Regions from separate parts of the Streptomyces sp. NPDC050988 genome, predicted to be linked through region 2. Evidence: riboswitches for the same ligand, from Rfam matches in the RefSeq annotation. Region 2 holds a riboswitch; the other holds the start of a gene.

Region 1 (15,433 bases), on a different contig from region 2:
GAGACGCTTGATGCCCGGTTTCGCGTTGAAGATGGCAGATTCCTGGTCAGAGGCCGTAGCAGTGGACGCGTTCAGGAAGGACGTCGCGGCTGAGAATCCTGAAGCTGCCGACGGGCGGTCGACCAAACGATCTCGAACTCATTGGCCGACAACCACTGCGGGTCGTGCCCCTCCCACTCAGAGATAGGCGGTTCCGCGGTCAGACCGTAGACACTCTCGTATTCAGCCAACCGACCGGCACCTTGGGCTTCTTGCCCCTCGACCAGCGAGGCAGCGGCCAAAGCCTTGCTTCCGGGCTCCTGCAACTCGACTTGTCGGATCACGTACCCATCGGTGTCCAGCTCGAAGTAGAACCAGACGGCTTCCTCGTCCCAGAAGCAGCGAACCCAGCGCGTCACTGGTTCACCGCGTCGAAGGGCTCGTCGTGCCAGCGCCAGCCAGCGGTGCTGTCGTCGTGGATGTGCAGCATGAACTCAGCGACCGGACTGCCGTCGGGAATCGTCATGGTGAGCGCACTGCGGATCTGGGTGTAGCAGGCGTCGGCCCGCTCCCAGTCCTCCTCGTCGACAGCCCGCTCTTGCTCAGCGAAGAGGGGGCGGAACTCTTCAAAACCAGGCAGCGTCTCAACTTCGGCGTGAGTCCAGGGCATGTCGGCGCCGGTCACAGTCAGCCGGGCAATCTCCTGCTCACCGTGGTGGAGCCGCCAGATACTGCCGATGGTCAGGTCTGGGTTGGTCACATCCCCATGATGGCGATCACCACTGACAGGCGGGGAGCGAGATCATCGCATCTTCTCGATCATGGGCACGACCATCTCGCGCAGCCGAAGTGAGACAGGCCACCTGTACCGAGACAAGAGCCACCCCAAAACGGGACACCGTCTCGCTCAAACCCGTTCCGGCACCCTGCATCGCGAGATCCGCGCACAGACCAGTGCGACAAGCCGCGGTTCGCTGAGACGGGACAATGGAGCTCTGTCGCTGAACCCGATTGCCTGAGACCAGAGTCGAATCGGACCAGATCACCTGAGACGCGGACCACATCGACCAAGACGGGACAACACGCGAGACGGCAGGCCCGAGACTCGCGATCTGTCTCAACGAACCGAGTCCACGCGTCTCACCCAATCTAGTCCACGCAGGTCAGAAGCACGCGAACGACTAACTTCGATGAGACAGGACAACTGCCGCGGCCCCGCCACGCACGCAGGTCCCCGATCCACGTGGACGCCATGGATCCCCCACGCCCCACCACCGGTCCACCCGCCCCTGATTGGCCTTGGCCCGGGCCTCCGATCAGCGCCTAGCGTCTGCCTCATGCGGATTCGAATCGTCGACGCCTTCACCGACCGCCCCTTCGCCGGCAACCCGGCCGGGGTCCTCCTCTTCGACGCCGCCACGTCCTTCCCGGACGACGCCTGGCTCCAGAACGTGGCCCTGGAGGTCAACCACGCCGAGACCGCGTTCGCCCACCCCCTCCCGGCAGGCGGAGAGGCCGACTGGGCGCTGCGCTGGTTCACGCCCACCGCCGAGGTGGCGATGTGCGGCCACGCGACCCTCGCCACGGCACACGTACTGGCCACGACGGGCGCCGCCCAGGGACCCGTACGGTTCGCGACCGGGAGCGGCGTGCTCATCGCCACCGCGCACGACGACGGCTCGATCACGCTGGACTTCCCGACGGCCCCGCTCACCCCGGTCGACGTCCCGCTGGGCGTCGCCGCGGCCCTGGGGGCCGAGCCGCTCACCGCCCATGACACGGGCCCGAACGTCGGCGACCTGCTGATCGAACTCGCCGACGAGAAGACCGTCCTGGGCCTCTCCCCCGACCTCGCGTCCCTCGCCCACCACTCGGAACGCGGCATCATCGCCACGGCCCGCGCCGGGGACCCCTCCGAGGGCTACGACTTCGTGTCCCGCTGCTTCTTCCCGAACATCGGCATCGACGAGGACCCGGTCACCGGCAGCGCCCACACCGCCCTCGCGCCCTTCTGGTCCGAGCGCCTCGGCCGCACCGCACTCACCGGCCGCCAGGCCTCGTCCCGCTCCGGCCTCGTACGGACCGAACTCCGCGGCGACCGCACGCTGCTCACCGGCCGCGCCGTCACCGTCATCGAGGGCGAACTGCTCGCCTGAACAGCGTGAAGGGGGCGTACGAGATCTCGTACGCCCCCTTCACGCTGTTCAGCCTTGCCGCTGTTCAGCCTTCCCGCTGTTCACGCGGTGGGCAGCCAGCCCACCTTCCCCGCCAGCAGCGCGTACCCGACGAACGCCCCGATGTCGAGCAGCGAGTGGGCGACCACCAGCGGTCCGACGCGGCCCCAGCGGCGGTACAGGTAGACGAAGACCACACCCATCACCATGTTGCCGATGAACCCGCCGATGCCCTGGTAGAGGTGGTACGAGCCGCGCAGCACCGAGCTGGCCACCAGGGCGCCGACCGGTGTCCAGCCCAACTGGTCGAGGCGGCGCAGCAGATAACCGACGACGATGACCTCCTCCAGGACCGAGTTCTGGATCGCGGAGAGGATCAGCACCGGGTACTTCCACCACACCTCGGGCAGCGCCTCGGGCACCACGGTGAGGTTGAAGCCGAGTCCGCGGGCCGCCAGGTAGAAGGCGATGCCCGAGCTGCCGATCACCGCGGCGATCGCGGCGCCCCGGGCCAGATCCGGCCAAGGGCGGGTGCGGTCGAAGCCGAGCGTGCGCAGCCCCTTCCCCTCACGCAGCAGGAAGTGCGCGACGAGGGCGACCGGCACCAGCGCGGAAGCGATCCCGAACAGCTGCCACGCCAGATCGAGCCAGGGACGGCCGGGCGCTGCCGAGGCGTTGAGCGTGGCCGCCTGGTCCTTGAGACCTCCCGGTTTGGTGACCGAACCGACAAAGCTGATCAGCGCGGAGACCCCGCTGGCCCCGAGCGAGACACCCAGTACGAGCAGCGTCTCGTCGCGGAGAATCCGCCGTGCGGGCCGGTCCTCGGGAATCGAATCAGCCACCGACCCTGCCTCCACGTGCACTCCTGCCTCCAGTTGAGCAATCCCGCCTCATCCCCATCTTCGCCCCGCTAGGGTCTCGAAAGAAGTTGCGAAGATCGTGCGCGACAAGCCGTCGGGGGGACGGACACCCTGCGGGCACCCCTCTCCCGATGCCATAGCATTCGGCCATTTCGCCATTCACGGCTTCAACGACTCCGGCTCGACCAGGGAAGGGCACAACCGCCATGGGACGTCACAGCTTGCCCGACGGGTTCCGGTCGGGCGCCACCGGCCCCCGGCGGCGCGCGCGGCGCCGCAACGTGGCGCTCGCGACGGCCCTCGTGTCCGTCCTCGCCGCGGGCACGGCGGCCGCGGTCGAAGGCGGCGTGCTCACCTTCGGCTCGTCCTGCTGGGACACCGCCGTACGCCTGAGGGTCGCCGCCGCTCCCGGCATCGCGCCCGCGCTCAAGGACGCGGCCGGCTACGCCCGCGACAACGACGTGACGTCCGACGGCAGTTGCCTCGACGTGCAGGTGACCGCACGGGAGGCGTACCAGTTCACGGACGACCTGCGGTCGAAGGGGAAGGGCGCCACCGACTTCGAGGCATGGGTGCCGGACTCGGGTGTGTGGGTGAACCGGATCTTGGCGGACGGCAAGTCGACTCCGGTGACGCCCGCGGGCAACGTCGCCTCGTCACCCGTCGGTGTCGCCATGATCCCGACGGCCGCGAAGTCGCTCGGGTGGCCCCGCAAGACGTACAGCTGGACCGAACTGGCGGACGCGACGATGACGAGCGAGCGGCTGAGACTCGGGACGGGCGACCCGTCGCGCAGTGCCACCGGTCTGCTCGCCCTGACGCGGCTGACGCACGCGGTGGACAAGGCCAAGGACGGCGACATCCTGGCCGCGGCCACCGCGAAGGCCCTCTCACTGCGCGCCTCCGACAGCGACAGCCAGGTCCTGGACACCCTGCCGCGCGACCTCTCCGGCACCGAGCAGGGCAACCCGAAGCGCAACCAGGCGCTGATCCTCTCCGAGCAGGCGGCGTTCGCGTACAACACGACCGCGGACAGCGGCGACGACCTCGACCTCTTCTACCCCAAGGACGGCTCGCCCCTGCTCGACTTCCCGTTCGCGCTGGTCGACGAGCCGGCGCTGACCACGGACGAGAGCCGGGCCGCGCTGCGTTTCATGACTCTCCTCGGCGAGCCCGCCGGGCGCCGGATCCTGGAGAAGCACGGCTTCCGTACGGATGACGACGACATCCCGGACAAGCTGGTGACCCGCGCCGGCGGCCGCGCCCCGCAGCCGTACAAGGAGCTGCCGGAGGAACCGGTCACTGACAAGGAGATCGAGGAAGCCCTCGGCATGTGGACGATCACCGTGCGGAGCGCCCGGCTCACCACGGTCGTCGACATCTCCGCGTCCATGTCGAAGCCGGTGCCGGGCACCAGCGAGTCCCGTATGGAGGTGACCAAGGCGGCGCTGTCCCAGGCTCTGGCCTCCTTCACCCCGGAGGACGAGGTGGGGCTCTGGACGTTCTCCAGGAAGGTCGACGGCGAGCGCGACTACCGCGTGCTCGTCCCGACCGAGCGGCTGGCCGGCCGGGCGGCCGGCAGCACCCAGCGGGACCTGCTGTCGGCGGCCTTCGACAGCCTGAAGCCGGTCAAGGACGGCGCCACAGGCCTGTACGACACCACGCTGGCGGCGTACAAGGAGGCCACGGCCTCCTACACGAAGGGCAAGTTCAACGGGCTGGTACTGCTGACCGACGGCGCGAACGACGACCCGGGGAGCATCTCGCGCTCCGCTCTCGTCGCACAGCTCCGGCAGCTGACCGATCCGGACCGCCCGGTGCCGCTGATCGCGATCGCGGTGGGCCCTGAGGCCGACAAGAAGGAGCTCGACGAGATCGCCGAGTCGACCGGGGGCTCGGCCCACCTGGTCACCGACCCGTCCCAGATCCACTCGGTGATCCTCAAGGCCGTCGTACGGGCCGGCGACCAGAAGTGATCACCCACCGACCCCGCCAAGCGTCACTCCGCTGACCCGACCACCACACTTCACCCCACCGACCCGACCACCACACGTCACCCCACCGACCCGGACACCACACGTCACCCCGCCGCCCTCACCCGAGCGAAACGGCGGGCGCCGGTAACCCGACCGGCCAGGTGTGCACGGGCTCACCGAGGTGCATCAGCTCGGCGTACCGTTTCGTCGTGGCGGCCAGCGCGGCATCCCGCCCCATGCCGCCCTCCAACGCCTTGTGGAACGTACGGGACTGCCAGGAGGCCCCGTTGACGCCCCGCTTGCAGCGTTCCTCGATGACGCCGAGGTAGAGGTCCCGGTCGGCCGGCTCGACGCCCCACGCGTCCAGGCCCGCCGCCGCGAGCGGCAGCAGTTCGTCCAGCACCAGCTGTGTCGCGGGCATCCGTGTGGTCCCGCCGTACCTGCCGCGTGGCGGCCACTCCAGCCGCGCGTCGATGCCGTACCGGCAGGCGTGGTCGAAGTTGGCCGCCGCGGCCTCGAAGGGCAGCCGTGTCCACACCGGCCGCGCCTCGCCCGCGAGGGCCCGGACGAGCCCGTAGTAGAAGGCGGCGTTGGCGATGACGTCGGTGACGGTGGGGCCCGCGGGCAGCACGCGGTTCTCCACGCGCAGATGCGGGACGCCGTCGTCGATGCCGTACACCGGCCGGTTCCAGCGGTAGATGGTGCCGTTGTGGAGCACGAGTTCGGCGAGCCTGGGCGTACCGCCCTTGTCGAGGACGGCCTGCGGATCCTCCTCGTCGCAGATGGGCAACAGGGGAGGAAAGAAGCGCAGGTTCTCCTCGAACAGGTCGTACGCCGACGAGATCCACCGCTCCCCGAACCAGGTGCGCGGCCGGACCCCCTGCGCCTGGAGTTCGGGCGGACGGGTGTCGGTGGACTGCAGGAACAGCGGGGGCCGCGACTCGCGCCACAGCTCGCGACCGAACAGGAAGGGCGAGTTGGCGCCCACCGCGACCTGGACGGCGGCCACCGCCTGCGCGGCGTTCCACACGTCGGCGAAGCGTCCGGGGGTGACCTGGAGGTGCAACTGCACGGAGGTGCAGGCGGCTTCGGGCGCGATGGACGCCGAGGTGCAGCTGAGCCGCTCCACGCCCTCGATGTCCAGCCTGAAGTCCTCGCCGCGTGCGGCCACGATCTGGTCGTTGAGCAGCGTGTAGCGGTCCACGTCGGAAAGGTTCGCGGAGACCAGGTCGTCGCGGGCGATCGTCGGCAGAATACCGATCATCACGATTCCGGCATCGACCTCGTTCGCCTTCCGGTGGGCATATGCGAGTGACGTGCGCAACTCCTCGGCGAGCCGGTCGAATACACGGCCGCCGAGCCGGTGGGGAGCAATGTTGACTTCCAGATTGAACATGGCGAGTTCTGTTTGGAAATCCCGGCTCGCGATGCGCTCAAGTACTTGCGCATTCATCATTCTCGGCATGCCGTCAGGACCGGCGAGATTCAGCTCGATCTCCAGGCCCATGAGATTCTTTGGGCGGTCGAACCGCTTCTCCGCCAGCAACCGCGCCAGCCCCGCCAGACACTGCTGGAGCTTTTCGCGGTAGCGCTGCCGATCGGACAGACCGATCGGCCCCGCAACGACCTTCTCCCCCATCGAAGTGTCCCTCCTCGACTGGGCAGCCCGACGAACCGGCCGCTGATGTCCCGGGTCACGTGGGATGATGCCCAGGCAGTGTGATCGATAACGCCCCGGACGAGCCCCCCGGGCGCTACTCTGAACGCGGTTGCCCACAGGCACATTCACCGGGCATGGGGCAGTGCGAGTTTTAGACGATCGACCCTGTCGTGAAAAACGCCGACAGGAACCGGCCGTCCACCCCGGTGGCATATTCCGAGGTCATCGACGGGTACCCCTGGAGAACCAGGACCAAACGCACGTCACGCCGACCGAATTGTCTCTTGCCCTTAATGCGCGGAACGGCTAGACGAAACACCGTCAGAACACGTGTCGTATAAACTCCGCGAACGAGGCAGAGAGTTGGCGTTCGCCATGGTAGGTCCTGCCGTCAAAGTGCCGCCCGCCACGCGGCCGACCCTTCGGGCGAACGACGTCACTTTGACGGCAGGACCTAGGGCCCACGCTCCTCTGACCCGAGAGCTGACAGCGCCGTCCGCCCCCGCCCTCGCGCCACCATGCCTGTCGAATGAGAGGCGACCCACCATGCCGCTGCATGTGCCCCCGGCTCCCGCGCCCGCGTTGCGCACCGTCCTCACCGCCCTCGGTTCCCCCACCGCGGTCCGTGAAGCGCGTACCCCGGCCCTGCGCAATGCCCAGGGACCCGCCACACCCGATCTCCCTCTGCCCGTCCACGTACTCGACCGGATCACCCCGGCGGGCACCTCCGCCACCCGCCTCGCCGGGTGGCGCTTCCTGATCCGCTGCGGCGAACGTGCCGTGGCGGCCGCGGAAACGAGGCTGACCCCCGACGGCTGGGCCTTCTCGCACTTCTTCGAGGGCCCGTACGTCACCGCCACCGAGCGCGCCCTGCGCCAGGCCGAGACGATGACCGGGTCGTACCAGGCCCGTCTGTTGTCCGTACCCGAGCTGTACATGCTCACACTCTGGCTGCACGGTGACTGCGCGGCCGACGGCGCCGAGGGCCATCCAGCGGCCACCGACCTGCTGGTGCCGCTGGCTCCCGCCCCGCCAGGCATCGCCGCGCACCGGCCGCACCGCGTGGCCGAGCTGCTGCCCGTCCTGACCCTTCGGCTCACACCGACACCGACGACGCCCGCCCCGCTGCTCGGCTCACCCGCCTGAGCGCACCCCGGCTTCCGTGCCCCGCGGCCCCACCCCGGCCGCGGGGCACACTGCCGTGCACGGGCACACCGTTCCGCTCCGCTCCGTGACCGCGTGGGGACTGTGTCGCGTGGAGTGACGCCCGGTGGACGCAGCGCACCCCCGGCCCGTCCGGACTAGCCCCATCCGACCATTACGAACCACCCGAAGAGGCAGCCCAGTTGGAATGAACCGTCCGCACGGGTGATGCGTCATCAACCTGTGAGGAGCGCTGACGCCAAATCCCTGCGGATTGACGCCCGTAGGGCAACACTGGGTTCCGGACCATCTGACAAACGGGGGGCGGCAATGAGCATCAGTTCGAGCCGCGGAACAGACACGACACCGATCACCGACCTCACACCAAAGCGAAAGATCCCATCAATGTGCCAGCACCAGCCACCGTGCCCGACAGCCGACTCCGCCGACCGGGAGGCCGCGCTTCTCGTGGCGCACCACCCGGAACAGGGATGGAGCCTGCTGTGCAACGGCGTTCTCCTCTTCGAGGACACCGGTGAGCTCCTGCCGGACGGCCGGATCATCGCTCCGCACCGGCCTGTGGCCATGGACGTGATGACCGCCGCCTGAGCGGCGCGGTGCACCAAGGGCGGCGGGGCAGGCCGTCCGGACACATGAGGGGCCGGCCCGGGAAGCAATCCCGGAACCGGCCCCGACGCATGTCTGTCGGTGCTTACTCTTCGTAGGCGTCCAGCGGCGGGCAGGAGCAGACCAGGTTCCGGTCGCCGTACGCCTGGTCGATCCGGCGCACCGGCGGCCAGTACTTGTCCGCGGCCGAGACACCGGCCGGGAACACCGCCTCCTCGCGGCTGTACGCGTGCTCCCAGGTGTCGCCGAGCGCGGCGGCCGTGTGGGGGGCGTTCCGCAGCGGGTTGTCGTCCGCCGCCCACTCGCCCGAGCCGACCTTCTCGATCTCCGCACGGATGGCGATCATCGCGTCGCAGAACCGGTCGATCTCGGTCAGGTCCTCGCTCTCCGTGGGCTCGATCATCAACGTGCCGGCCACCGGGAACGACATCGTCGGCGCGTGGAACCCGTAGTCGATCAGCCGCTTGGCGACGTCGTCGACGCTCACACCGGTCGCCTTGGCCAGCGGCCGCAGATCGATGATGCACTCGTGCGCCACGAGCCCGCCGGGGCCGGTGTAGAGCACCGGGTAGTGCGGCTCAAGACGCTTGGCGATGTAGTTGGCACTGAGCACGGCGACCTGGGTGGCCCGCTTGAGCCCCTCACCGCCCATGAGACGGACGTACGCCCACGAGATGGGCAGGATGCCCGCCGAACCCCACGGAGCCGCCGAGATCGGGCCCACGCCCGTCTCCGGGCCCGCGGCGGGCTGCAGCGGGTGGTTCGGCAGATACGGCGCCAGGTGCGAGCGCACTCCGACCGGACCCACGCCAGGACCGCCGCCGCCGTGCGGGATGCAGAACGTCTTGTGCAGGTTGAGATGCGAGACGTCGCCGCCGAAGTGCCCCGGCTTGGCGAGCCCCACCAGCGCGTTGAGGTTGGCCCCGTCGACGTACACCTGGCCGCCCGCCTCGTGCACCTGGGCGCAGATGTCGGCGACGTGCTCCTCGAACACCCCGTGCGTCGAGGGGTACGTGATCATCAGCACCGACAGCTCGTCCCGGTGCTGCTCGATCTTGGCCCGCAGGTCCTCGACGTCGATCTCGCCGTCGTCGGCGGTCTTCACGACGACGACCTTCATCCCGGCCATCACCGCACTCGCCGCGTTCGTCCCGTGCGCGGACGACGGGATGAGGCAGACGGTGCGCTGCGCGTCGCCATTGGCCCGATGATAACCGCGTACGGCCAGCAGACCGGCCAGCTCGCCCTGCGAACCGGCGTTGGGCTGCAGCGACACCTTGTCGTAGCCCGTGACCTCGGCCAGCCGCTCCTCCAGCTCACGGATGAGCGTGAGATAGCCCTGCGCCTGCTCGGCGGGCGCGAAGGGATGCAGCTGCCCGAACTCGGGCCAGGTCACCGGCTCCATCTCGGTCGTCGCGTTGAGCTTCATCGTGCAGGAGCCCAGCGGGATCATGCCGCGGTCCAGCGCGTAGTCACGGTCGGCGAGCCGGCGCAGGTAGCGCAGCATCGCGGTCTCGGAACGGTACTGGTGGAAGACCGGGTGCGTGAGGTACTCGTCGGTGCGCAGCAGCCCGGACGGCAGCGTGTCCTCCGTCGCCTCGTCCAGCACGGCCACATCGCCGTCGACGCCGAACGCGGCCCAGACGGCGCCCAGTTGGGCCCGCGTGGTGGTCTCGTCGCAGGCGAGGGACAGGTGGTCGGCGTCGACGAGACGGAGGTTGACCCCGCCCCTGCGCGCGGCAGCGAGCGTCTCGGCCGCCTTGCCCGACACCCGCACGGTGAGCGTGTCGAAGTACGCCTCGTGGACGACCTCGACCCCGCCGGCCTTCAGACCCGCGGCGAGGATCGTGGCGTACCGGTGGGTGCGCCGCGCGATGGACTTCAGGCCCTGGGGACCGTGGTAGACGGCATACATACCGGCCATCACGGCGAGCAGCACCTGAGCCGTACAGATGTTGCTGGTCGCCTTCTCGCGGCGGATGTGCTGCTCACGCGTCTGCAGGGCGAGCCGGTACGCCTTGTTGCCGTCCGCGTCGACCGAGACGCCGACGAGCCGGCCGGGCAGGCTGCGCGCGAACTTCTCACGGACGGCCATGTATCCGGCGTGCGGCCCGCCGAAGCCCATCGGCACACCGAAGCGCTGCGTCGTACCGACCGCGATGTCGGCGCCCAGCTCACCCGGCGAGGCGAGCAGCGTCAGGGCGAGCAGATCGGCGGCGACGGTGACGACCGCGCCCAGCTCGTGCGCCCGCTCGACAACCGGCTCGAGGTCCCGTACGGCACCGGAGGCGCCCGGGTACTGGAGGAGCACGCCGTTGATCTCGCGCTCGGCGAGTTCGGCCGGAATGCCGTCGCTCAGGTCGGCGACGACGACCTCGACGCCGGTCGGCTCGGCGCGGGTCTCGATCACGGCGATGGTCTGCGGCATGGTGTCCGCGTCGACCAGGAACAGGCCCTTCTTGTTCTTGCCCATGCGCCGCGACAGCGCCATGGCCTCGGCGGCCGCCGTGCCCTCGTCGAGCAGCGAGGCCCCGGAGGTCGGCAGACCGGTCAGCTCGGCGACCACGGTCTGGAAGTTGAGCAGCGCCTCCAGCCGACCCTGCGAGATCTCGGGCTGGTAGGGCGTGTAAGCGGTGTACCAGGCCGGATTCTCCATGACATTGCGCAGGATGACGGGCGGCGTGAACGTCCCGTAGTACCCAAGCCCGATCATGGAATCCAGCACCTGGTTGCGGTCCGCGAGGGAACGCAGCTCGGCCAGTACCTCGGCCTCAGTGCGGGCGCCCGGAAGTTCCAGCGAGTCGGCGTTCTTGATCACATCCGGGACCGCGGTGGCCGTCAGCTCGTCGAGCGAGCCGTACCCCACGTGCGCGAGCATCTTCGCCCGGGCCTCGGTGTCGGGCCCGATGTGGCGCTGCTCGAAGGGGATTCCCTGTTCGAGCTCTGAGAGCGGAATACGATGGGCGGTCATTGCGGAGGCCTCCTGGTCTGACGACCTTCGAGGGGCACCACTGCATGGGTGCCCGGACGGCCTCCCCCTCTGTCATCTCAACCTGAGAGCTTCACCGGCCCGCCCGTGAAGGCACACCGGCTTTCACCGTCGGTGAGAGCGGAACCCGTCAAAAAAACTCGAACACCGCTCTGCTTTCCAGAGTGACCTCGTCCATGCGGTACGTGGGCCTGAGAGATTCCGGGGAGGATTTGCTCCTTCGGCGCCTCCGATGAAGCCTGGAGGACTCTCCCGCACGGGGTCAGCAGCCGTTGCCCAGCGTACCAGCGGGGTTCCCTCGAGTGGCCGCCCTCCTCAAAGTGCTCTTTCGTAGTGCTTACGGATGAGTTGCGAGCAGCTGGAGGGCCCGTGCAGACCGACATCGATCCGCGCAACCTGATAGGCCGCAAGGCGTTCGACCGCAACGGCACCAAAATCGGCACCGTCGACGAGGTCTACCTCGACGACGCGACCGGCGTACCGGAGTGGGCGGCCATACGCACCGGCCTGTTCAGCAGAGACGCCTTCGTCCCCCTGGAGCCCAGCGAGCTGGCCGACGGGGCACTGCGCGTCCCCTTCGAACGCGCCCTGATCAAGGACGCCCCCGACTTCGGCGTGGGCCGCCACCTCTCCCCCGAGCAAGAACTCCAGCTCTACCACCACTACGGCCTGGACGTAGCCCCCCCACCCCCCTTCCCGGACCACGACTTCGGCCACCTTGCAGGCAAGGACGACTCCCAGTAAGGGCCGCCTCAAGGGCACGGGAGACGGGCCCGTCTCCAGGAGCGAGGGCGACGCTGGTGCTTTTAGGGGCGCGGGGAACTGCGCGACAAGCCACAGCGGACCGGCACGTACGAACGCACCCCGGCCCCCACCTTCAGGGGCGCGGGGAACTGCGCGACAAGCCACAGCGCACCCGCACTCACAACCACACCCACAACCCCACCCAGCTCACCCCTCCCCAGCCACCCCACCAACCCGAGAATCGCCGACCTCCCGCCCCACCAACGGCAACGGCTCCGCAACCTCCAACAAAGGATCATCGCTCCGAAACGTCCGCACCCGCCCCGGCAAGGAATCCGGCGTCTCGAACCGCACAGTCACCCGCCCCAGCCCACTCCCCTGCACCCACCCGTGCCCGAACTCGGCATGCCGCACATCGTGCCCCGCATGCCACCGCCGCTCCGCGGGAGGCACCGGCTCCTCGGCAACCTCCTCGGCCTCCTCCTTCTCCACATGCTCCGGCTCCTCTGCGGCAGCAGCAGCGGCAGCGGCGGCAGCCGTCCGAGCCTGCGCGAAGAGATCCTCCTGCGTGTAGTCGGCGAGCCCCGAGACCCCCACCCCCAGAAGCCGTACGCCGCCCGTGGTGTCCACGGACTCCAGCAACCGCGCCGCGGCCTCCCGCACCACGGCGGGGTCGTCCGTGGGCCCCCTGAGCGTCTCGGACCGGGTGAGCGTCGAGAAGTCGTACCGCCGCACCTTCAGCACGATGGTCCGCCCCGACAGATGCGCGCCCCGCAACCGCCGCACACACCGGTCGGCGAGCCGCTGGACCTCCATGCGCACCCGCACCCGGTCGTGGATGTCCACGTCGTACGTGTCCTCGACGGACACCGACTTGGTGTCCCGCTCGGCCACCACGGGCCGCACGTCGTGCGCGAGCGCCATGGCGTACAGCGCGACCCCGTGGGCCTTGCCCAGAAGCCGTACGAGCTCGTCCTCGCCCGCCTCGGCGATCTCCCCGACCGTGGTGATCCCGGCCCGCCGCAGATGGTCCCCCGTGGCGGGCCCCACGCCTGGCAGCGTACGTACGGACATCGGCGCGAGCAGTTCCCGCTCGGTGCCCGGCACTATCAGCACCAGCCCGTCCGGCTTGGCCTGCTCGGAGGCGATCTTCGCGAGCATCTTGGAGGCGGCGAGCCCCACGGACCCGGTCAGCCCGGTGACGGCCCTGATGTCCCCGCGCAGCTTCATCCCGGTCAGCTGCGCCGACTCAGCGTCCCAGGCCGTCTGCCCGGCCTCCAGGTCCACGAACGCCTCGTCCAGGCTCAGCGGCTCCACCAGGGGCGACAGATCCCGCAGCAGGCCCATCACCTGCTCGCTGATCTCCCGATAGAGCCCGAAGCGCGGTACGAGATACGCGGCGTTCGGTGCCAGCCGGCGGGCCTGCGCCATGGGCATCGCCGAATGCACCCCGAAGACCCGTGCCTCGTACGAGCAGGTGGCCACCACGCCCCGAGGCCCGAGCCCGCCCACGATGACCGCCTTCCCGCGCAGGCTCGGCTTGGCCGCCTGCTCCGCCGAGGCGTAGAAGGCATCCATGTCGAGATGCAGGATCGTGGGCGCGGTTCTCACATGTCCGATGCTGCCCTACGCCACTGACAATGCCCCGGTACGACCTGTGGACCGCCACGTGGCCGGACCGCCCACGCGCCGAACGGCGGGCGCCGGGCAGCAGGCGACAGGCACCGGGCGATAGGCGGCAGGACCAGAAGGCCCAGACAGGTCCCGGCCCGAAACGCTCCAGACAGTGCCAGGCCCGAAAGACTTCAGACAGCGCCCGCCGACTCAGACCGCACGATTGCGCCGCCGCGCCAGCTCGTCCGCCGGATTGGGCCGGACAAGCGTCTCGCCCGTGTCGACGCGCTCCCCGTGCAGCTGTGAGAGGGCACTCTCGACGTCCCGCCAGACCACGCCCACCGCGATCCCGAAGATGCCCTGTCCGCCCTGGAGGAGCGCGTGGACCTCGTCGGGCGAGGAGCACTCGTAGACCGTCGCGCCGTCGCTCATCAGCGTCATCCGCTCCAGGTCCCGGAACCCGCGCTCACGCAGGTGCTGGACGGTGGTGCGGATGTTCTGCAGCGAGACACCGGTGTCGAGGAACCGCTTGACGATCTTCAGGACGACGACGTCCCGGAAGCTGTAGAGCCGCTGCGTCCCCGACCCGTAGGCGGCCCGCACGCTCGGCTCGACGAGCCCGGTTCTGGCCCAGTAGTCCAGCTGCCGGTAGGTGATGCCCGCGGCCGCGCAGGCCGTGGGCCCCCGATAACCGACCTCCTCGGACGCCACCCCACCGTCCTCGGGCACCGCTGTCGGCCGCTGTACGTGATCGGCCGCGCTGCTGTGAAGCGGGTACGGGCTGCTCTCCCCCAGACCGGGTCCAGGGGCACCCCCAGCCGTACCGTCGCCGCTGCTTCTCACGCCGACCTCCGTCCTTGACCTGCCTTCTCGACGGTAGGCAGCCACCGGGGGTGCGTCAACGACCGCCACACTCGGCACGCCGAGTGATAATCACCCTAGGAGTGGTTTCCCGTGTCCCACCGCGGGGAAAGGCTAGCCGAATGCTCTCGGGACAACCGCCGCACGGCCTGTTGTCCGGCGGTCCCGGAGGGTCACTGGAGCCCGGACCGGAAGGTCACTGACTGTTGGTCCCGAAGTCCTCGGGCGAGATCTGGTCGAGGAACTCGCGGAACTTCTCCACCTCGTCCTCCTGCTCGTCCGGGATCGCAATGCCGGCGTCGTCCAGCACCCCGTCGCTGCCGTAGATCGGCGTCCCGGTGCGCAGCGCGAGCGCTATGGCGTCGGACGGCCGGGCGCTGACCTCGACCCCGCTGGCGAACACCAGCTCCGCATAGAAGACGCCCTCCCGCAGGTCCGTGATGCGCACCTCGGTGAGCTCCTGGCCGACGGCCTCCAGCACGTCCTTGAACAGGTCGTGGGTCAGCGGTCGCGCGGGGGCCATGCCCTGCTGTGCGAAGGCGATCGCCGTCGCCTCCCCCGGCCCGATCCAGATGGGGAGGTAACGGTCGCCTCCCACTTCACGCAGGAGCACGATCGGTTGGTTGGAGGGCATTTCGACCCGGACACCTACGACGTCGAGCTCGTTCACACAGCAACCCTAGGCCGTGCCCGGCATCTTTGGGTAGTCGGGCACGGATTGGGCGCCCGATCCTGCGCTCCGCACGACCCACCGGATCAGGGCAGCCGCACCCCGAGCGCGGACTGCACCAGCGCGGCGTGCAGCT
Region 2 (15,433 bases):
GCAGGCCAGGGCCTGGCACAGCCGGTCGAGGCCCGCGTCGATGTCGCGGTCGCGCGCCTCGACGAGGCCGTCGGTGTAGAGGACGATCAGGCTGCCTTCGGCCAGTTCCAGTTCGGTGGCCTCGAAGGGCAGGCCGCCCACGCCCAGCGGGGGCCCTGGGGAGAGGTCGACGAGGGCGACCGTGCCGTCGGGGGAGAGGACGCCCGGCGGGGGGTGGCCGGCGCTGGCCAGGGTGCAGAGGCGCGAGACGGGGTCGTAGACGGCGTACAGGCAGGTGGCGCTGATCCCGTCGGCGTCCTGGGCGTCGGAGGCGGCCGTGCCGTCATCGCGGTCCGTCGTGTCGTCGTCGGCGGTGAGGTGGGTGACCAGGTCGTCGAGGTGGGTGAGGAGTTCGTCGGGCGGCAGATCGACGTCGGCGAGGGTCCGGACGGCCGTACGGAGGCTTCCCATGGTGGCGGAGGCACGGACGCCGTGGCCCGCCACATCGCCGACGACCAGGGCGACCCGGGTTCCGGACAGCGGGATCACATCGAACCAGTCGCCTCCCGCACCGGCCTCGGAGCCGGCCGGCAGGTAGCGGAAGGCGGCCTCGACGGCCGCCTGACCGGGGAGCCCCCTCGGCAGCAGACTGCGCTGCAGCGTCAGCGCGGCGGTGTACTCGCGGGTGTAACGCCGTGCGTTGTCCACGCAGACCGCCGCCCTGCCGGCGAGTTCCTCGGCGAGGACCAGATCGTCCGGCTGGAAGGGTTCCGGACGCAGCCGTCGCCAGAAGACGGCCACACCGAGCGTGATCCCGCGGGCCCGCAGCGGCACCGCCATGCCCGAGTGGACGCCGGCGTGGTGGACACCCGCGCTCCGGACGTCGTCGCCCGCGATCCACCGGACGAAGCCGGGATCCTCCAGCCCGCTCAGGAAGGGGCGGCCGGCGGCCAGACAGCGGGCCGCCGGTGAGTACGCCGGGTAGGTGTCGACCGCGCCCAGGGCGACGGCGGCCTCGGGGACGCCCGCCACGGCGGACCGGTGCGCGACCCGGCGCAGTACGACGGCGGCGTCAATGGGCTCCCGGGTCGGTTCCTCGCCCTTGAGGACCGAGTCGAGCAGGTCCACGCTGACGAAGTCGGCGAGCCGCGGCACCACCAGCTCGGTCAGTTCCTCGGCGGTGCGCACCACGTCCAGGGTCGTGCCGATGCGTGTGCCGGCCTCGTTCAGCAGAGCCAGCCGCTGCTGGGCCCAGTGCTGTGCGCTGCTGTCGAACGACGCCGTGCTGACGCCGCACACCCGGCCCGAAGGGTCCTTGACCGGCCACATCTCGATGTTCCAGGCACGTCCGCCGAAGTGGCTGTCGTAGCTGGTCGGTGTCCCGGTCTCGGCCACCTGGCGCAGGTGCCGCAGGAACCCCCGGGTGGCGACATTCTCGGAGACGGTGTCCGGATACCGCCGTCCGCGCAGCTGCGCCGCCGTGGTCCCCAGCATCTCGCACGCGATGTCGTTGAGCCGCTGGTACCGCAGCTCGGCGTCGAAAGTGGCCAGAGCGACCGGGGCCTGGGTGAACGACCGCTCCAGCATCCCCCGGTCGTCCGCCTCCCCTTCCCCGTACTCGTCCCGGTTTTCGTCCCGGTCCCCGAGCCCGGCCGGTTCCGGTGCGAAGGTCACGACGAACCCGTTGGCCTTGCCCTCGCCGTCCAGTGACGGACAGGCGCCCAGGCCGAGATCGAGCCGGCTGCCGTCCCGATGGCGGACGGCGGCTGCCCCGCTCCAGGCCCCCGCCCCGGCCAGCGCCGCCCAGGCCTCGTCCGAGGGGTCCGCGGCGAGCAGCTCGGTGACATCGCGCCCCACGATGTCCGTGGCGGGATGACCCAGCAGGCGCTGTGCGCCCACGCTCCAACCCGTCACGATGCCCTGTCGGCTCACCGTTGCCGTGGCCGGACCGGTCACGGGTTCGTGATCATGGGGCGACTCGAGCACAGCTTTGTCACGGCGTGCCATCGTTGCTCACCTCGCAGCCGTCGAGTCGCGCTCCGTAAGCACCACCCACCATATCCGGCCAAAGGCCACCCGGCACCGAGAGACGGAGACCTGCGGATTCCGTCGCCCCGCACCTTCCGGGCCGCCTCCGTCGACGTCCCTGTCCCGGATCCCCGCACATCGGATGTCCGCCCTCGCACGGCGCGGCGATGCGGAGCAGTCTGTAGGTGAATGTAGATAAATAGCCTGGATCTTCCCGTTGTGCAGGGAGCACCTCCATGTCTCTTACTCCGCCCCCGGGCCCGCCCCCCGCCCCCACTCCCGCTCGCACCCCCGTGCCGGGCCCCGTCCGGCTCGGTGAGCGGGCACAGGTCGCGCTGCGTCCGGCCGGATCCGCCCGCGTCACCGGCGGTTTCTGGTACGAGCGCCGACGCGTCAACGCCGAGGTGAGCATCCCCCAGGGCCCGGCCCTGCTGGACTCCGTGGGCAATCTGCACAACCTCCGGCTGGCCGCCGGAACGGCGACCGGCGAGTACCGGGGTGAGCTGCCCTTCCTCGACACCGACGTGACCAAGTGGCTGGAGGCCGCCTCCTGGCAGCTGGCGGAGACGGACCGGAAGGAGGAGTTCGCGCAGGCCGAGGACATGGACCGGATGATCCGCCTGCTGGCCGAGGCCCAGCAGGACGACGGCTACCTGCAGAGCTACTACCAGGTGGTCAAGCCCGGACTCCGCTTCGTCGAGCTGCGCTGGGGCCACGAGCTGTACTGCGCGGGCCACCTCATCCAGGCCGCCGTCGCCCACCACCGGGCCACCGGACGCGAGGATCTGCTCACCGTCGCCCGCCGCTGCGCCGACCACATCGACGACACCTTCGGCCCCGGCAAGCCCGTCGACGGCATCCCCGGGCACCCCGAGATCGAGACGGCCCTGGTGGAGCTCTACCGGGAGACCGGCGAGCGGCGCTATCTGGACCTGGCCGGGTACTTCGTCGACCGGCGCGGACACGGCCTGCTGAGCGACGGGCGCCCCATGCTGGGCGACGCACACGCCGTCCCGCCGGGCCCCGCGTACTGCCAGGACCATGTCCCGGTGCGGGAGGCCGAGACCGTGACCGGCCACGTCGTACGCCAGCTCTATCTGCTGGCCGGCGTCGCCGACGTGGCCGCCGAGACCGGCGATCCGCAGCTGCGCACCGCGATGGAGCGGCTGTGGGAGGCGATGACCACCACCAAGACGCATCTCACCGGTGGCCTCGGTGCCCACCACGAGTCGGAGGACTTCGGCGACCCGTACGAACTGCCCAACGAGCGTGCCTACTGCGAGACCTGCGCGGCCGTCGCCTCGATCCAGTGGAACTGGCGGATGGCCCTGCTCACCGGCGAGACCCGCTACTCGGACCTGATCGAGCGGACGCTCTTCAACGGTTTCCTTTCCGGAGTCTCCCTGGACGGGCTGCGCTGGCTGTACGTCAACCCGCTCCAGGTGCGCGACGGTTACGAGTACCGGGGCGGGGACATCGGATCGCGCCGCACCCCGTGGTTCACGTGCGCCTGCTGCCCGCCCAATGTCATGCGGATGCTCGCGAGCCTGCCCCACTACCTGGCCAGTACCGACACCGACGGTCTGCAACTGCACCAGTACGCCACCGGCTCGTACAGCGGCCTCACCGGCGGCGGGCTGGTCGCGGTCCGGGTCGACACCGACTACCCCTGGCAGGGCCGGATCGCGGTGACCGTCGAGGAGGCGGGCCCGGGGGAGTGGACCCTGTCGATGCGGGTGCCGCAGTGGTGCGAGCAGTACACGCTGGTGATCGGCGGCACGCCCGCCCAGCAGGAGCAGGAGCAGGAGCAGCAGCAGGAGCAGGCGCCGGAGGACGGCTGGCTGCGGATCCGCCGCACCTGGCAGCCCGGCGACACGGTCGTGCTGAACCTCGGCATGGAGCCGCGGCTCACCGAAGCCGACCCCAGGGTCGACGCGGTGCGGGGCTGTGTGGCCGTCGAACGCGGCCCGCTCGTCCACTGCCTGGAGCAGGTGGACCAGCCAGGCGCCCCCGGCCTGGACGACATCGTGCTCGACCCCACCGCGGGACTGACCGTCCGGCACCGCCCCGACCTGCTGGGCGGGGTCACGACCGTGATCGGCACCGGCCGGCTGCGGGCGCGGCCCGCCGGACAGGGCTGGTGGCCGTACCGCGTGGCCCGGGCCACCGGTGACGCCGCACAGGCCCGGGACGGAGTGAACACCTCCACGGAAGCTCCCATGAACACCCCCACGGACGCACCTCTCGAACTGACCGCCATCCCCTACTACGCCTGGGCCAACCGCGAGGACGGCAGCATGCGCGTCTGGCTGCCCACCAGCTGAAGGCGACCCACCGCCTCTTAAGGACCGCTAGTCATGAGAACCAGAAGAGCAAGGGCAGCGGGTGTGCTGCTGACGTCCGTGGCGCTGCTCGCCACCGCGTGCGGTGGCTCGGGCCCGGACTCGGGTTCCGACTCGGGAACCATCACCCTGTGGGCCCGCGACAGCCAGAAGGGCTTCATCAACCTCGTCGCGGACGCCTGGAACAAGGACCACGCCACGAAGGTGAAGGTGACCGTCGTCCCCCAGGCCAACTTCGTCCAGAAGTTCGGCACCGCGGCCGCGGGCGGCTCCGGACCCGACGTCGCCTCCATCGACCTCGTGTATCTGCCGTACTTCGCCTCCACCGGGGTACTGGACGACATCACGGAGCTGGAGAACGAACTGCCGTACAAGGACGACCTGAGCGCGGCCCACCGCAGGCTCGCCGAGTACAACGGCCGTACGTACGCGCTGCCGTTCACCGCCGAGGCGTCCGTCCTCTTCTACAACAAAGGTCTGTTCAGGAAGGCCGGTCTCGACCCGGACAAGCCCCCGACGAACTACGCGGAGATCATCTCCGCCGCGAAGAAGATCCGCGCGCTGGGCAACGGCACCTACGGGTACGCCATCGCCGGACAGTGCGGCGGCTGCCAGGTCTTCGAGTTCACGCCGCACATCTGGGCCAGCGGCGGCGATGTGCTCACCGCCGACGGAAAGAAGGCACTGTTCGACACAGCCGAGGTGACCGACGCCCTCACCTTCTACCGGACGCTGTACACCGACGGCACGATGCCGGCCCAGTCCAGGACCGATGCGGGAACCAACCAGCCCGCCGCGTTCCAGAGCGGCAAGCTGGGCATGACCCCGCTCGGAGCCTTCTTCGTGCAGGTCCTCAAGCAGGACGAAAAGGTCGACTTCGGTGTCGCTCCGCTGCCCGGCAGGAACGGCGGCTCGTCCTCCTTCGCGGGCGGTGACGAGATCGCCGTCACCAAGAGCGCGAAGAACAAGGCGCAGGCACAGGAGTTCGTCCGGTGGGCGACAGGCGAGCAGGCCCAGACGGTCCTCGCGGACAACGGCATCGTTCCGGTACGCACCGATCTGATCGACAAGATCTACACTCCGCTCGATCCCCGGTACAAGGTGCTGGGCGAGGCGATGGAGAAGGGCCGTACGCCGTACAGCACGGTCGAGAACGCGCTGTTCAACGACAGCAACGGGCCCTGGGTCAAGATGATCAACCGGGCCGTCTTCGACGGCGACATCGCCCAGGCACAGGAGGAAGGGCAGAAGGCCGCCCAGTCCATCATCGACGACGCGCCATGAGCGGAGACCGCCACCGCGGGCGCCGTCAACTCCCTTCCCCGGGACCGGCGGCCGCGGCGAACGCCGTCCGCCGGCGGACACTGTCCCGGGCCGGGCGGCGTCGGCTGGCCGGTGTCGCGATGACCGCGCCCGCCCTGGCGATGATCACGCTCTTCTTCTTCGTCCCGCTCGTCATGATGCTGTGGATGTCGCTCCACGACTGGCCGCTGCTGGGAGAACGCCGCTTCACGGGTCTGGAGAACTATCGCGACGCCCTGCACGACACCGAGTTCCGCACCGCCGTGATCTTCACGGTCGAGTACACGCTCATCACCACGCCTGTGCTGTTCGTCCTCGGACTCGCGATGGCCCTGCTGGTCCGCCGGAAGCACCGCGGTGCCCGCTTCTTCCAGGCCGTGTACTTCGTGCCGGTCGTGGTCGGTCTCGCCTCGTCGGCCTTCCTGTGGCTGTTCATGTTCCAGTCCGACATCGGTCCGGCCGGGGACCTCGCCGACCACCTCGGTCTCGGCAGCCGTACGACCAACTGGTTCGCCGGATCGACGTCCGCGATGCTCGTGGTCATCGGCATGGTGACCTGGAAAGTCGTCGGTCTGCAGATGCTTCTGCTGCTGACCGGGCTCCAGTCGATCCCCACCGAGGTGGAGGAGGCCGCCAGAATCGACGGCGCGAGCCGCCTGCAGACCTTCCGCTACGTCGTCCTTCCGCTGCTGCGCCCGACGCTGGCCCTGGTCCTGGTCTTCTCCGTCGCCGGTTCGCTGCTCGCCTTCGACCAGTTCTACGTCATGACCGGCGGCGGCCCGTCGAACTCGACGATCACCGCGGTGTACGAGATCTACCGCACGTCCTTCATCAAGTTCCAGCTCGGCTACGGCTCGGCCCTGTCCGCCCTGCTGATGATCGTGCTCGTCGCGGTCAGCGCGGTGCAGCTGCTGCTGTTGCGCTCTTCCGACCAATGAGGACCCGAATCGTGAGCACGCGCAGCACGAAGAGCCGAGACCTGGAGAGAAGGCCGGTGGGGACGGACTCCAAGAACCTGGTGGCCGCCATCCGGCAGTCGCTGCCGCGCGCCGCCTGGTGGGCGGTCTGCGCCGCCCTGGCCGTGCTGTTCCTCTACCCGATGTACGTGATGTTCTCGCAGAGCCTCAAGACACCGGGCGAGGCCGCCGCCGCGCCGCCCACCCTCTATCCGCACGAGCTGTCCCTGGACAACTTCCGGGCCCTCGGCGGTGACACGGGGATCGACATCGTGGCCAGCGCCGGCAACAGCCTGCTGGTGTCCCTCGGCGCCACACTGGCGACGGTGGTCCTCAGCACCGTCGCGGGCTACGGGTTCGCGCGACTGCGCTTCCCCGGCAGCAACGTCCTCTTCTTCGCCGCCCTCGCCACCTTCATGGTCCCCTTCCAGGCGGTCATCACCCCGCTCTACCTGCTCCTCAACAACCTCGGCCTCCAGAACTCGCTGCTCGGACTGGCCGCCGTCTACACCACCTTCCAGCTCCCCTTCGGGCTGTTCCTGATGCGCAACTCCTTCGCGGCCGTCCCCCGTGAACTCGAAGAGGCCGCGCTGATCGACGGCTGCGGCATCCTGAAGGCGATGTTCCGCGTCGTTCTGCCGGTCGCCGCGCCGGGCGTCATCACCACCGCCCTGCTCACCTTCTTCGCCTGCTGGAACGAGTTCTTCGCGGCGCTGATCCTCGTCACCGAGCAGGAGAAGTTCACTCTTCCGGTCAGCCTCGGCGTCCTCGCCAGCGGCAACCTCGGAAGCGTCGACTGGGGGGTCCTCCAAGCCGGCGTCGCGGTGACCATCGTCCCCTGCGTCGTCATCTACCTGCTGCTGCAGAAGTACTACGTCGGCGGACTGCTCAGCGGCCCGGTGAAGTAGGCGCCGGTGAAGTGGGCGCCGGTGAACGTGGTCGCTCCACCGCCGCCCGGCCCGGTCTCTCAGCACTCGATGATGTTGACCGCCAGCCCGCCCCGCGCCGTCTCCTTGTACTTGACGCTCATGTCCGCGCCCGTTTCCTTCATCGTCTTGATGACCTTGTCGAGGGACACCTTGTGGGAGCCGTCGCCGCGCATGGCCATCCTGGCCGCCGTGACGGCCTTGACCGCGGCCATGCCGTTGCGTTCGATGCAGGGGATCTGGACGAGGCCGCCGACCGGGTCGCAGGTGAGGCCGAGGTTGTGCTCCATGCCGATCTCCGCGGCGTTCTCGACCTGTTCGGGGGAGCCGCCGAGGACCTCGGCCAGAGCGCCCGCCGCCATCGAGCAGGCCGAGCCGACCTCGCCCTGGCAGCCGACCTCGGCGCCGGAGATGGAGGCGTTCTCCTTGAAGAGCATGCCGATCGCGCCGGCCGCGAGCATGAAGCGGACCACGCCCTCCTCGTCGGCGCCGGGCACGAAGTTGATGTAGTAGTGCAGGACCGCCGGGATGATGCCGGCCGCGCCGTTCGTCGGGGCGGTCACGACGCGGCCGCCCGCCGCGTTCTCCTCGTTCACCGCCATCGCGTACAGCGTGATCCACTCCATCGCGTGGGCCAACGGGTCGCCCTCCGCGCGCAGTTGGCGGGCCGACATGGCCGCGCGGCGGCGGACCCTGAGGCCGCCCGGCAGGATGCCCTCGCGGGACATGCCGCGCGAGACGCACGCCTGCATCACCCGCCAGATGGCGATGAGTCCGTCGCGGATCTCGTCCTCGGTGCGCCAGGCCCGCTCGTTCTCCAGCATCAGGGCGGAGATCGACAGGCCCGTCTCGCGGGTGAGGCGCAGCAGCTCGTCGCCCGTGCGGAAGGGGTACTTGAGGACCGTGTCGTCCAGCTTGATGCGGTCCGCGCCCACCGCGTCCTCGTCGACGACGAACCCGCCGCCGACCGAGTAGTACGTCTTCGACAGCAGCTCGGCGCCCGAGGCGTCGTACGCCCACAGCGTCATGCCGTTCGCGTGGTACGGCAGGGTCTTGCGGCGGTGCAGGACCAGATCGTCGTCGAAGGAGAAGTCGATCTCGTGCTCGTCGAGCAGGTTGATCCGCCCCGAGGACTTGATGCCCTCCACCCGGTCGTCGGCGCCCTCCACGTCCACCGTGCGCGGTGAGGCGCCCTCCAGGCCGAGCAGCACCGCCTTGGGGGTGCCGTGGCCGTGTCCGGTCGCGCCCAGTGAGCCGTACAGCTCGGCGCGTACCGAGGTCACGGAGGACAGGACGTCCTCGGTGCGCAGCCGGCGGGCGAACATCCGCGCGGCGCGCATCGGGCCGACCGTGTGGGAGCTGGACGGGCCGATGCCGATCGAGAACAGGTCGAAGACCGAGATGGCCACGGGGACTCCTCAAAGCGGGGGTGGTGCAGAAGAACGAAAGGCGCGAAGCGCCGCGACCGGGGCGGTGGTGGTGGGTGTCGGGCGGACGGGGCACCGCGCACACCTCCCAGTGTGCGCGGTGCCCCGGTGAAACGGGACTACTGGCCCAGACCGGGGTACAGCGGGTGCTTCTCCGCCAGTGCGGACACCCGGGCCTTCAGCGCCTGCGCGTCGGCCTCCCCGAAGGTCGCGGGGGCCTTCAGCGCCTCGGCGATGACGTCCGCGACCTCGGCGAAGTCCTCGGCGGTGAAGCCGCGGGTGGCGAGGGCGGGCGTGCCGATCCGCAGGCCGGAGGTGACCATGGGCGGGCGCGGGTCGTTCGGGACGGCGTTGCGGTTGACCGTGATGCCGACCTCGTGGAGGCGGTCCTCGGCCTGCTGGCCGTCCAGCTCCGAGTCGCGCAGGTCGACGAGGATCAGGTGGACGTCCGTGCCGCCGGAGAGGACGTTCACGCCGGCCGCGCGGGTGTCGGGCGCGGTGAGCCGCTCGGCGAGGATCCGTGCGCCCTCGACCGTACGGCGCTGACGCTCCTTGAAGTCCTCCGAGGCCGCGACCTTGAAGGAGACCGCCTTGGCCGCGATCACGTGCTCCAGGGGACCGCCCTGGAAGCCCGGGAACACGGACGAGTTGAGCTTCTTCGCGAAGGCCTTCTTGGCGAGGATGATGCCGCCGCGGGGCCCGCCCAGCGTCTTGTGGGTGGTGGAGGTGACCACGTCCGCGTGCTCCACCGGGTTCGGGTGGAGTCCGGCCGCGACCAGACCCGCGAAGTGCGCCATGTCGACCCACAGGAAGGCCTCGACCTCGTCCGCGATGCGGCGGAACTCGGCGAAGTCCAGCTGCCGCGGGTACGCCGACCAGCCCGCGATGATCACCTTCGGGCGGTGCTCCTTGGCGAGCCGCTCGACCTCGGCCATGTCGACCAGGCCGGCCTCGTCCACGTGGTAGGCGACCACGTTGAACTGCTTGCCGGAGAAGTTGAGCCGCATCCCGTGGGTCAGGTGGCCGCCGTGGGCCAGGTCCAGGCCGAGGATGGTGTCGCCGGGCTGGGCCAGCGCGAAGAGCGCGGCCTGGTTGGCGGAGGCGCCCGAGTGGGGCTGGACGTTGGCGTACTCGGCGCCGAACAGCTCCTTGACCCGGTCGATGGCGATCTGCTCGGCGACGTCGACGTGCTCGCAGCCGCCGTAGTAGCGGCGGCCCGGGTAGCCCTCGGCGTACTTGTTGGTGAGGACCGAGCCCTGGGCCTCCATGACCGCGACGGGGGCGAAGTTCTCCGAGGCGATCATTTCGAGGGTGGACTGCTGACGGTTCAGCTCGGCGTCGACGGCGGCGGCGACGTCCGGGTCGAGCTCGTGGAGGGACTGGTTCAGAAGCGACATCGGTCAGGAGTCCTTAGCTGCCGGAGAATTCGGTGTACTCGTCCGCGGAGAGCAGGTCCTTCGGCTCCTCCGCGACACGCACCTTGAACAGCCAGCCACCCTCGAACGGGGCGGTGTTCACCAGCGCGGGGTCGTCCACGACGTCCTGGTTGATCTCGGTGATCTCACCGGAGACGGGCGAGTACAGATCGCTCACCGACTTGGTCGACTCCAGCTCGCCGCAGGTCTCGCCCGCGGTCACCGTGTCACCGACCTCCGGGAGCTGGACATACACCACATCGCCGAGCGCGTTGGCCGCGTGCTCCGTGATGCCGACCGTCGAGACGCCGTCCTCGGCGCCCGACAGCCACTCGTGCTCCTTGCTGTAGCGCAGCTGCTGGGGGTTGCTCATGGCCTGAATTCTCCTGTACGCGGGGGAGTGCTGATGCAGGGGGACTGGGGGTGACCTGGGCTGATGTGCTCAGGGTCACTTCATGACGCTCGCGGACCGGGGTTCACGGTCCGGCGCTCGCCGTACCAGGGTCTACTTCTGGCGCTTGTAGAACGGCAGCGCCACGACCTCGTACGGCTCGTGGCTGCCCCGGATGTCCACGCCGACACCGGGCGTGCCGGGTGCGGAGTGCGCGGCGTCGACGTACGCCATCGCGATCGGCTTTCCCAGGGTGGGTGAGGGCGCGCCGGAGGTGACCTCGCCGACGACCTTGCCGTCGGCGACGACCGGGTAGCCGGCGCGCGGCACGCGGCGGCCCTCGGCGATCAGGCCGACGAGAACGCGCGGGGGCTGCGACTCGGCCCGGGCGGCGGCCTCCGTCAGCGCCTCGCGCCCCACGAAGTCGCCCTCCTTCTCGAACTTCACGACCCGGCCGAGCCCCGCGTCGAACGGGGTGAGCGCGGTGCTCAGCTCATGCCCGTACAGCGGCATGCCCGCCTCCAGGCGCAGGGTGTCCCGGCAGGAGAGGCCGCAGGGGACGAGCCCGACCGGGGTGCCCGCGTCGGTCAGCGCCTGCCACAGCTTCTCGGCGTCGGCCGGGGCCACGAACAGCTCGAAGCCGTCCTCGCCGGTGTAGCCGGTGCGCGCGATCAGCGCCGGGACGCCCGCGACCGTGCCGGGCAGGCCGGCGTAGTACTTCAGGCCGTCCAGGTCGGCGTCGGTGAGGGACTTGAGGATGCCGGGGGACTCGGGTCCCTGGATCGCGAGCAGGGCGTACGCGTCACGGTCGTCGCGGACCTCGGCGTCGAAGCCCCCGGCCCGCTCCACGAGCGCGTCCAGGACGGTCTGGGCGTTGGAGGCGTTGGCGACGACCATGTACGTGGTCTCCGCGAGCCGGTAGACGATCAGGTCGTCGAGGATGCCGCCGTCGGCCCGGCAGATCATGGTGTACCGGGCCCGGCCGGGCTTCACGCCCCCGATGTTGCCGACCAGCGCGAAGTCGAGCAGCGCGGCCGCCTGGGGCCCGGTCACGGTGATCTCGCCCATGTGGGAGAGGTCGAAGAGACCGGCCTTCGTCCGTACGGCGAGGTGCTCGTCGCGCTCGGAGCCGTATCGCAGGGGCATGTCCCAGCCGGCGAAATCGGTCATCGTCGCGCCGAGCGAACGATGGAGGGCGTCGAGCGCCGTATGGCGCGGTTCAACGGGGGCGTTACTGCTCACGGTGGGGCTCCCAAGGCATGACGGCGAGGTCGTTCCTCCCCATCTGTCATCGGAACCTGAGAGGTTCGCCGTGACCCCCGGTCGAACGGGACGGTCACTGACTTGCACCTTGGGTGGAGCCGACGCCCTGGCGACAGGGAGAAGACCCGCTTTTCAGATGTGCCTCGCCCGCGCGGTAACGGTGCCTGAGAGATTCAAGGGAGGGACTTGCTCCTTCGGCGCCCGGACCACGTACACAAACGTGTCCGGAACTCTCCCGCGCGGATTCAAGCGGCCGGTATGCAGTTGGCGGGCACATCATTGCACGCATCGGAGCGGCGCGGCAGGGGACTCTTCGCGAGGGGGCGGTGCACGGCGTCGCGGCCGGGCCCCACGGCGTCCGCACAGAGTCCACAGGCATCCACAGTGATCTGTGACGGGGCTGTGGCAGGACGGGAACAGAAATGAGGGGACCAGCGCATTACCTTCTCTTTACACTCGACGGGGATGGGTCTCCCGACCCCATGGGGAGGACGATCAGGGTGAACAGGACCACGGCGTACGCCACGAGCGCGGCCATCGCGCTGCCCAAGCAGCCCACTGCCCCGGCCGGGGAGGCGTGCGGCCCGCTTCCGGCGCCCGTCGTCCGCGATCTGCGGGAGCGCGCGGGACACAGCCCGCACGGCCTGCGCTTCGGCACGTCCGACCTGGTGGTGGTCACGGGCCTGCCCGGCAGCGGCAAGTCGACCCTGATGCGCCGGGCGGTGACGGGCCGCCGCATCGACTCCCAGGACACCCGCGACCGCTGGGACGGCCGCCTCGCCCGCTTCCTGCCGTACGCGGTCTACCGGCCCCTGGTCCGTGCCGCGCACTACGCGGGCCTGCGCCGGGCCCTGCGGTCCGGCGAGGGGGTCGTGGTGCACGACTGCGGGACGCAGGCCTGGGTGCGCAGCTGGCTGGCCCGGGACGCCCGGCGGCGCGGCGGCGCCCTGCACCTGCTGCTGCTCGACGTGGACCCGGGTACCGCCCTGGACGGCCAGCGCGAGCGGGGCCGCGGCGTCTCTCGGTACGCGTTCGCGCGGCACCGCGGCGCGTTCGGCCGGCTGCTGCGTTCCGTGGAGAAGGGCGACCTGCCGGAGGGCTGCGGTTCGGCGGTGCTCATCGACCGGGCCGCGGCGGACGTGCTGCGGCGGGTCGACTTCGGCGACTGAGGCCCCGGTGACCGGACGGACCGCCGCGCGTGACGGCGCGTACGCGTAATCTCGACAGCCGCAGACGGCGGTTCGAGCAGGCGGTAGAGAGATGGACTTCCCGGCACACGACATTCCGGTGCAAGCGCACCCACACCCCCATGTCGGCTGGCCCGGCAACGAGTTGGAGGAGGTACTGGCCGCCTCCCTCGGCGCGGCGCCGTCGCCTTCGGCGGGGGCCCGGATCGTGGAGGTCATGGGCCGCAGCTTCATCTGGGTGCCGCTGCCCGAGGGCGGCGGCCCGCACAGCGGTCCGCTCGACCTGCCCACGATGGAGTTCGGCGGCCAGGCGTTCGTGCCGGTCTTCTCCTCGGAGCAGCAGTTCCGCCAGGTCGTCGGCGACCACATGTCGTACACGGTGGCGCCCGCCGTCGAGTTCGCGCGCGGTCTGCCGCCCCAGGTGGGCATCGTGGTGAACCCGGACGGCACGGTCGGGGTACCTGTGCCGCCGCTCGCCGTGGCCGAGCTGTGCCGGGCCGGGCGTACAGAGCTGGACGGGTCGGCGAGCGGCGGCCGGGTGCGGCTCTTCCAGCCGGACTGGCAGCACGACCCGGTGGACTTCCTGGCCGCCGCCTCCGCCGAGTTCGCCGCGACCGGTGTCGTCCTGAGCGCCCGCCGCTGTCTGGCGAGCATCGAGGGCGCCGACCCCGTGATGTTCGTCGGCGTCGAGCTGGCCCACTGGCACGACGACGCCCGCACCCTCCCCCTGGACGCCGTGGGCCGGGCCCTCGGCCAGGTCCCCGTGCCACACCCGGTGAACCTCGTCTTCCTGGACGTGGCCCAGGACCCGGTGGGCGACTGGCTACGGGCCCAGGTACGGCCGTTCTACACCCGGGCCCACTAGGCGCCCCGAAGGGGCGCGGGGAACGGCGCGCTCAGCCACACACAACCCGCAGGCTGCAGCGAACGGAAAGTCCCGAGCTCTCAACAGCTTTCCAAGCGGAGCGCAACGGTGCTGTCGGGATCGCCACTTAAGCTGGTTTCATGGCTCGGTCGGGGTGGTGCCATGTTCAAGTGAGCACGACGCCCCGTCGAATGGACCCGTATGTCAGGGATGTCACGAAGGGGCGGTAGAAGGTGAGCGCGTCGGGCACGGCCGCGGCCGGGCAGGTCGAGCACATGCTGCGCCAAGTGACGCCCGGGCGTTACGACGCCTACGAGGCGCTGTTGCGCGCTCTCGCGACCCCGTCGTCCGGCCAGGTCTGGATGCTGCTCTGGCACGGCCAGGCGGGCTCGCCCGACGCCCAGTACGGGAACATGGAGGTCGACGGCTTCGGCTACGCGCCCTGTGTGACCTCCGCCCAGGAGCTCTCGGCGAGCGGCTGGAACCGCTCGTACGAGGTGGTCGACGGGCTCGACGTGGCCCGCACCCTCTACCCCGACCACTTCGGCCTCTGGCTGAACCCGCACGCGCCGGGCGGCGGCGTCGGCATCCCCTGGCTGGATCTTCGCCGGATCGCGACCGGCCTGGAGCGGCAGCCCGCGGGCCCGCTGCGGCTGTCCGAGCCGGGCATCGAGATCCCGCAGTTCTACGCCCTGCTCACGCAGAACGCGCACCGGACCACCGCCGTCAGATCGCTCCGCCGCGCCTGGGTGCAGCCCGCGCTCGGGGCGCCGTACCTCGCCATCGGGCTCGATGTGTACGACACCAGCCCGCCCGCCGTGGACTCGGTGCGGGCGATGATGCAGCAGTCCATCAGCGCGGTGCCGGACGGCCTGCCGGTGTCGACGGTCGCGATGTCCGACGAGTACGACCCGGTGGCCCTGTGGCTGCGGATCAACGCACGGCCGTTCTACGATCGTGAGGCCCACGCGGCGCCCGCCCAGGCGCCGGCGGCCGGCGGATACGGATTCCCGGGCACCTACTGAGACGAATCGAAGCACCTGAGACGATCGGGTCGAAGTACCCGGGCGAAGCACCTGAGACGATCCGGGTCCGGTCGAGTCCAACCCGTGGAGCACCGGCTTCACCTCCCGCATCACGGGCGGGCGGTATGTCCAGATCTACGCGGGTAAATGGGCTGCGAGGCCCCTTTCGTACCAAAACTCCCGCGTCCGACCCCCGTTACCCGGCGTTCGGATAACGGAACCCTCCTGACAGCATCACGTTTGCGCATCCATTCACCGTCAGGTCTGGCAACAGATCGCCGAGGCGTTGAAGACTCCCGGTCCAGGGGGTTTCGCCCCCGTGTACGA

Evidence for each region. A riboswitch is a leader RNA that binds a small molecule or an ion and turns the genes downstream of it on or off. The one in region 2 is predicted to bind glycine.
Region 1: it holds a riboswitch for glycine, as region 2 does, so the genes downstream of both, gcvP (aminomethyl-transferring glycine dehydrogenase) here and gcvT (glycine cleavage system aminomethyltransferase GcvT) in region 2, are expected to answer to the same signal.

What each region holds. Positions count from the first base shown of each region.
Region 1 covers NZ_JBITFQ010000003.1:636,782-652,214, forward strand. Annotated here, with positions in the region: gene ACIBEI_RS11100 (DUF6881 domain-containing protein) at 72-398, opposite strand; gene ACIBEI_RS11105 (hypothetical protein) at 395-739, opposite strand; gene ACIBEI_RS11110 (PhzF family phenazine biosynthesis protein) at 1,317-2,135, shown strand; gene ACIBEI_RS11115 (CPBP family intramembrane glutamic endopeptidase) at 2,216-3,016, opposite strand; gene ACIBEI_RS11120 (substrate-binding and VWA domain-containing protein) at 3,220-4,989, shown strand; gene ACIBEI_RS11125 (glutamate--cysteine ligase) at 5,108-6,628, opposite strand; gene ACIBEI_RS11130 (hypothetical protein) at 7,196-7,795, shown strand; gene ACIBEI_RS11135 (DUF5999 family protein) at 8,198-8,401, shown strand; gene gcvP (aminomethyl-transferring glycine dehydrogenase) at 8,505-11,390, opposite strand; glycine riboswitch at 11,578-11,673, opposite strand; gene ACIBEI_RS11145 (PRC-barrel domain-containing protein) at 11,778-12,152, shown strand; gene ACIBEI_RS11150 (DNA polymerase IV) at 12,360-13,763, opposite strand; gene ACIBEI_RS11155 (MerR family transcriptional regulator) at 13,977-14,609, opposite strand; gene ACIBEI_RS11160 (bifunctional nuclease family protein) at 14,824-15,297, opposite strand; gene ACIBEI_RS11165 (MerR family transcriptional regulator) at 15,384-15,433, opposite strand, start outside.
Region 2 covers NZ_JBITFQ010000037.1:48,122-63,554, reverse strand. Annotated here, with positions in the region: gene ACIBEI_RS43310 (SpoIIE family protein phosphatase) at 1-1,986, opposite strand, end outside; gene ACIBEI_RS43305 (glycoside hydrolase family 127 protein) at 2,244-4,331, shown strand; gene ACIBEI_RS43300 (ABC transporter substrate-binding protein) at 4,365-5,633, shown strand; gene ACIBEI_RS43295 (carbohydrate ABC transporter permease) at 5,630-6,589, shown strand; gene ACIBEI_RS43290 (carbohydrate ABC transporter permease) at 6,601-7,515, shown strand; gene ACIBEI_RS43285 (L-serine ammonia-lyase) at 7,575-8,942, opposite strand; gene glyA (serine hydroxymethyltransferase) at 9,080-10,357, opposite strand; gene gcvH (glycine cleavage system protein GcvH) at 10,371-10,748, opposite strand; gene gcvT (glycine cleavage system aminomethyltransferase GcvT) at 10,881-12,008, opposite strand; glycine riboswitch at 12,172-12,277, opposite strand; gene ACIBEI_RS43265 (AAA family ATPase) at 12,512-13,198, shown strand; gene ACIBEI_RS43260 (enhanced serine sensitivity protein SseB) at 13,290-14,081, shown strand; gene ACIBEI_RS43255 (enhanced serine sensitivity protein SseB C-terminal domain-containing protein) at 14,315-15,106, shown strand.